DNA from 3 places in the Peribacillus sp. FSL E2-0159 genome. Region 3 is predicted to be linked to each of the others. Evidence: riboswitches for the same ligand, from Rfam matches in the RefSeq annotation. Region 3 holds a riboswitch; each other region holds the start of a gene.
What was found. A riboswitch is a leader RNA that binds a small molecule or an ion and turns the genes downstream of it on or off. The one in region 3 is predicted to bind glycine.
Positions count from the first base shown of each region.

Region 1: another riboswitch for glycine. It lies ahead of NYE63_RS03405 (amino acid permease); the one in region 3 lies ahead of gcvT (glycine cleavage system aminomethyltransferase GcvT).
Region 2: another riboswitch for glycine. It lies ahead of NYE63_RS13875 (amino acid permease); the one in region 3 lies ahead of gcvT (glycine cleavage system aminomethyltransferase GcvT).

Region 1 covers NZ_CP152053.1:693,929-696,205, reverse strand. Annotated here, with positions in the region: gene NYE63_RS03410 (amino acid permease) at 1-80, opposite strand, end outside; glycine riboswitch at 582-660, shown strand; gene NYE63_RS03405 (amino acid permease) at 866-2,206, shown strand.
Region 2 covers NZ_CP152053.1:2,828,604-2,830,880, forward strand. Annotated here, with positions in the region: gene NYE63_RS13870 (hypothetical protein) at 120-362, shown strand; glycine riboswitch at 637-736, shown strand; gene NYE63_RS13875 (amino acid permease) at 1,098-2,277, shown strand, end outside.
Region 3 covers NZ_CP152053.1:3,890,738-3,893,014, forward strand. Annotated here, with positions in the region: gene gcvPA (aminomethyl-transferring glycine dehydrogenase subunit GcvPA) at 1-124, opposite strand, end outside; gene gcvT (glycine cleavage system aminomethyltransferase GcvT) at 142-1,290, opposite strand; glycine riboswitch at 1,474-1,561, opposite strand; gene NYE63_RS18950 (SNF2-related protein) at 1,937-2,277, shown strand, end outside.

The DNA.
Region 1 (2,277 bases), 2.6 Mb from region 3:
CCGACCCCGATGGTTCCGCCCAAAGCTATCATTTGAATATGTCTTGATTCCAGCCCTCTCTTTAATTCCTTGTTCGACATGATTAACTCCCCCAGGTGCAATATCGGTAATGCTTTTCTATCTTTACCACGAATGACTCTCCATTAATTATTGCGATTAGAAATGCTTTAACGTAATCAATATTACATAACACTTCAATTTTATTTTCTTATCTTATAATAGTAAATATTCTGTAAAAATACAATTGTATTTTTGAAAAAAACAGTTACCAAATATATCTTGGCGATTTTCCCAATCTAAAAATATCATTTTAAAAAAATGATGTTCAGTATTTCATAATAGTGATACTTCAAAATGAGTGGAAAACTATCATTAGTGCTAACCTTTACAAAAACGTTCACTATAAAATAAGCCTGTTTCACTTCAAAAAATTTGTTGACCTACCGAATAATAGATGATAGAATTCCAATATTATTTTATAAGTATAATGAATGATTCAGCAGTGGAAGATTATCACTGACTGACATTTCTTCACAACCGCATAAAAGCAAGCGATGAATGCTATGGATGACACTATAGCAGGAGCAGCTTCTGGAGAGACTGTACAAGATGCAGCGCCGAAGGATTCACAATCTCAGGCAAAAGGACAGAAGAGTAACGAATGATAAATTGTTATTCTGAACCCTTTAAGAGATTGGTATTATCCAATCTCTTTTTTTATTGTCCATTTTGTGATTGGACTAGAACCAACAACTAAAAAACCAATGGGAAAGGCAAGCTGGGCGAAAAAATCAGTCCCTCTCTCCAAGACCATGCAGGTTGAAATCATTCACTACCAAGACTATAAAAGACGGGGGAGTTCGAATTGGCTAAACAGGAATTAAAAAGAGATTTAAAAAATCGACATGTACAACTGATTGCAATAGGAGGAACCATTGGCACCGGTTTATTTTTAGGTTCCGGAAAAGCTATACAATTAGCAGGGCCTTCCATATTATTTTCCTATCTGATAATAGGGATTGCCTTGTTTTTTGTGATGAGGGCCTTAGGGGAATTGCTCTTATCCAATGCAGGGTATGCATCATTCACTGAATTCGCAACCGAATATGTCGGTCCATGGGCTGGCTTCGTGACAGGATGGACATATTGGTTTTGTTGGATCATGACCGCAATGGCCGATATCATAGCTGTGGGTGTCTATATACAATATTGGTTTGATGTCCCTCAATGGATTCCGGCACTAATATGCCTGGTCATTCTGTTAGGATTGAACCTATTGACCGTTAAGATATTTGGCGAATTGGAATTCTGGTTTGCCATCATTAAAGTAATCACGATCATCGCCTTGATCATCGTTGGAATCTTTCTTTTGATCATCGGCTTCAATACCAATACCGGAACGGTTTCCCTAACGAACCTATGGAATCATGGTGGCATGTTCCCCAATGGCATTTCCGGATTCCTATTATCTTTACAGTTAGTAGTCTTCTCATTTGTCGGTGTCGAATTGGTCGGGGTTTCCGCAGCAGAAACGGCTAACCCGAGAAAGAACATTCCATCTGCCATCAATAAAATCCCTGTCCGGATTTTACTTTTCTATGTTGGTGCCATATTCGTCATTCTCTGCGTCAACCCATGGACACAACTTGATGCCACAAGCAGCCCATTTGTAGAGGTTTTTGCTTTAATCGGCATTCCAGTCGCTGCAGGGATCATCAACTTCGTCGTTTTGACATCCGCTGCTTCAGCATGCAACAGCGGTTTATTTTCAACAAGCCGAATACTCTATACGTTAAGCAGGAATGGCGAAGCCCCTGCTAAACTGGAAAAATTAAATAAACAGGCTGTTCCGAGCAATGCCTTATTAACATCTACAATCGTTGTATCAATAGGGGCATTATTAAGCAAGCTGATACCGGAACAGGCATTTACCGTCGTGACGACCATCAGTGCCATCTGTTTCATTTGGGTATGGAGCATTATCTTGATCTCCCATATCAAGTATTCGAAAACAAGGCCTGACCTAAGAGCCGAATCTACTTTCAAGGCTCCATTTACACCCTTTGTCAATTACGCCATTTTAGGATTATTCCTGTTCATCCTTATTGTTATGCTATTCGCTGAAGCTACACGACTATCACTGCTCTTGACCCCAATCTGGTTCATACTCTTGGTAATACTCTATAATTATCGAAAAAAAAGATAGCTAATGGAAATAAAGCCTTGAACTCAATATGAATTCAAGGCTTTATCCGTCATATGAAACACGTCAGGGTT
Region 2 (2,277 bases), 1.1 Mb from region 3:
TAAGCATAGTGAAAATGAATGCGTGATGATAAATATAAACCGTATTGATCCAAATTATGTTATTCTATTTTTGTTTACAACAGTCCGTCTGAAAAACTGTAAAGGGGGTATAAGGTTAAATGGTTAAGGAAAAGAAAATCAAGCTAAAGAAGCCAAAGAAGTGGTGGGTATGGGTTCTAGCAATAGTCATCATTGCTAATATAGCAGGTGGTGGGGCTGAAGAGGAAGTTGATAAAGAAGAGAAGGCTTCTGATGCTGCTGAACTTAGGGAGGAAGCTCCTAGACAATCTTTACTGCTGCAAGGATTTTCGCGAGTCTCGAATTTTCTCTTTTTCCATACATTAATTATGTTAAAACTATAGACTTTATTTCCTTTCCCATCTTTAAAATTTAGCCGTGTTGTCACCCGGAAAAATGTAAAAATGTTTCGCCTATACATAAGCTTGTTTGGGATTCATTGCGACATAGAAAAGCTGCTATGTTTGTTCGTAGCTAATAACTTCAAATTAAACATGTTCATAAAATTCAAACTTGTCCTTGTTCAATTATCAGAAAATATAGCTTTTTCAGATAATAATTGAAATATCCATTAAAACCCGATAATATACAACTAGTAGTACAACTCTATATCAGCGGATGAAGATTGTGGGAGAGACTAAACATTGTTTAGCACCGAAGGAGCAAACCCTAAAAAGCAAGGGAATAATCTCTCAGGTAAAAGGACTACAATTGGACGCGTCTCTGAAGAGAGCCATAGGCCACCGAAGGAGCTAAACTCTCAGGTAAAAGGACAGAGGAAGTTAGGAAAATCCCTATCTTTCCTCTGTCTTTTTTTGTACTTGGAAAGATAAAAAGAGAGGAGAGTGCATGGAGATATGTAGATAAATGAGTCTATCTTTTGATTTGTACAACTAATGATATATTTTCAAAAAGGTTGGTAGATCTATTTCAAAAAACTATATCAAGTACCCACCAAGAAAGCGTTTACAGTGATAGGGCAGTCTCCAGTATGCTAATAATTCACTCTCATTGAAGGACTGACCCTTTTTAAAGAAAAAATTCCAAGTAGCCTATAAAAGTAGAAAGTGGGGAATCGTATGCAGGAACAAAAGTTGGATAGAGGGTTAAAAAACAGGCATGTACAACTCATAGCTATTGGTGGTGCAATCGGAACGGGATTATTTCTTGGAGCAGGAAAATCTATTCATTTAGCTGGGCCATCAATTCTATTTGCTTACATGATTACAGGCATCATTTGTTTTTTAATCATGCGCGCACTTGGAGAACTACTCTTATCTAATTTGAACTATCATTCCTTTGTTGACTTTGTAAGAGACTATTTAGGTAATATGGCAGCATTTGTAACCGGCTGGACATACTGGTTCTGCTGGATTTCAATCGCAATGGCCGACTTAACAGCAGTTGGACTTTATACTCAGTATTGGTTTCCCTCCGTACCGCAGTGGATGCCTGGATTAATTGCACTAGTCATTCTGCTATTTATGAATCTTGCAACCGTAAAACTTTTTGGCGAAATGGAATTCTGGTTCGCATTAATTAAGGTCATAGCTATTCTAGCATTAATTGTTATCGGTATTTTCATGATAATTAAAGGCTTTTCCACTGATTCAGGCGCAGCAAGTTTCACGAATCTATGGAGTCACGAAGGTATGTTCCCAAATGGAATAAATGGTTTTGTCCTCTCATTCCAGATGGTAGTGTTTGCGTTTGTGGGCATTGAACTTGTAGGACTTACAGCAGGTGAAACAGAAGATCCAGAAAAAGTTATCCCCAAGGCGATCAATAATATTCCTATTCGGATTATAATTTTCTACATTGGCGCACTTATTGTCATCATGAGTGTTTATCCGTGGAACGCAATCATCCCAACGGAAAGCCCATTCGTTCAAGTATTTGTGGCTGTAGGTATCGCTGGAGCTGCTGGTATCGTTAATTTTGTCGTCCTAACATCGGCTGCTTCGGCATGTAACAGCGCAATCTTCAGTACAAGCCGGATGGTATACTCACTTGCCAAAGATAAAAATGCACCTGTACCGTTTGCAAAACTTAATGACCGTAAAGTACCTTCCAATGCATTGTTCTTTTCAACTGTTGTTATTTTAATTTCTGTTGTTTTGAATTATGTAATGCCTGAAGGGGTATTTACCTTGATTACAAGTATTTCTACAGTATGTTTCATCTTTATTTGGGGAATTACAGTCATCAGTCATTTGAAATACCGTAAAACAAGACCAGATCTAGTGAAAAAGAACAAAT
Region 3 (2,277 bases):
ATTCTCCTTGAAAACGAACGCTTTCAGGGATATCGTTGAAAAGTTCTTCTGCAGTAGATGCCCCTATAACTTTCAGCATTTCTTGTTTATCTTGCTCAGTCATGGGTAAATAACGATGTTTCATCTAATGACCATTCCCCTCTATTTACGTGGTTTTTTATAAAAAGGTGTTTGTATTATAACGGCTTTCAAACGTTTGGAACGGATTTCCACTTCGACTTCCGCATCCAGCACCGAAAATTCCTTATCGATAAGTACCAATCCCACGTTTTTCTTCAACGTTGGTGATTGGGTACCAGTCGTGACCTCACCAATGACTTTGTCACCGCTGTAGACCTTATACCCATGACGTGGAATGCCACGGTCAATCATTTCAATTCCCACAAGCTTGCGGGGAGCCCCTTTCTCCTTTTGCTCAGCAAGAACGGCCTTCCCGAAAAAATCAACTTCCTTATCCACTTTTACCGCAAAACCAATACCGGCTTCTATTGGGGTGATGTCCGCTGAAAGCTCCTGCCCATACAGCGGCAGTTTCGCTTCAAAACGCAGGGTATCACGAGCACCTAAACCAATCGGCTGAACCCCCTCATCCTTTCCGGCATCCATAATCGCCTTCCAAAGGGCAGGACCATTTTTACTGTCGCTATATATCTCAAAACCATCTTCACCAGTGTATCCAGTACGGGATACCATCGTGGAGATACCGCTTATCATGACATTTTCCTTGAACTTGAAAAATCCAATGTCACTTAGGGCAGTATTTTCCGATAGTTTTTGTAATATCTTCTCTGCAGATGGTCCTTGAAGTGCCAGCTGTGTATAGTCACTCGATACATTCGTAATTTGGACATCTTCCGTTAAATTAGCTTGCAGCCAATTGAAATCTTTTTCTGTATTCGCTGCATTGACCACGAGCAGGTAATCGTCCTCAGCCCTTTTATACACAATAAGATCATCAACCGTGCCTCCGTTTTCATAACACATGGCTGTATATTGGGCACCGCCCTGTTGCAACTTTGAAATATCATTAGTCAGCATCTTCTGTAAAAAGGAAAGGCTCCCAGGACCCTTAACATCGACTTCCCCCATATGGGAAACATCGAATAACCCCGCTTTTGTACGTACGGCTTCATGTTCGTCCTTTATACCCGAAAATTGGACAGGAAGTTCCCAGCCGCCAAAATCAATCGTTTTACCTCCGTATTCACGATAAACCTCAAATAGTGGTGTTCTTTTTAAATTGGTCAAAAAATGACCCCCTTCAGATTTTTTTAAATTAATTGGCTTCATTATCAAAAGCTTCTTGTCATTACGCATCAGATATTTCCTGATTCATGATGTGAAAAAAGCACAAAAAAGGACAGAGAAAGCCCGTTTGAGCTTTTTCTCTGTCCTGAAACCTGAAAGTTTACCTATATAATAGGTTTTCCCCTTTGGTGGCCGTCCCAAAACGGGCGGCGCTCTCCAGAGTTGCGTCCAATAAGAGTTCTTTTGCCTGAGAGATTCACTGCTAAGTTTGCTCCTTCGGCGCTACATCCGTAGTCTCTCCCCTTATCTTCACCCGCATATAAATGGTCTACCAATGAAAGTAACCGAATAAGCCCCAAGCATCGGTAAAACCTTTGAGCAACATGGAATGCATTCTCTGCCAATTCTCCTAAAACTCCAGAAACCGTTTGAGTGATCTCCTTCAGTAATCTTGGATAAATTAGGAGCCTATAGCCCATACTAAGAAAACGCGAACTGCAAAATCGATGTACAAAGATTCTTTGTAGCTTTTGGAAATTGGAATTTTCTAAATATACTTATATCCTACCCTAAGAAACTTAACTCTGCAATATCTTTTGAAGAGAAATATTTTTCTTACTTCACATATGAAATGTTCGGGTTTTGACCTTTTATTAAGGAATTTATGATTTAAGAGGGAGTTATTTCTATGAAAATCAATATATCCTTCAATTCTGAATGGAATGACGAGTTTCTGCAAAAGATGGAAAATGACGGTCCATGGGGAAATTGGGAGCTTTATAAATTGGCGGTTCAAATGGAGGAAAATCTTATCATCCCTGATTTTGAAGGTTTACAGGCGCCTAAACACCTTCCGCAGTTAACCCCGCTTCCCCATCAATTGGAAGCAGCCAAGCAAGTGGTGGAAAAGATGAATGGAAAGGCCATTTTAGCTGATGAGGTAGGTCTCGGAAAAACAATTGAAGCAGGCTTGATCCTAAAAGAGTATATGATTAGAGGCCTTGTAAAAAAAGTATTGATCCTTGTTCC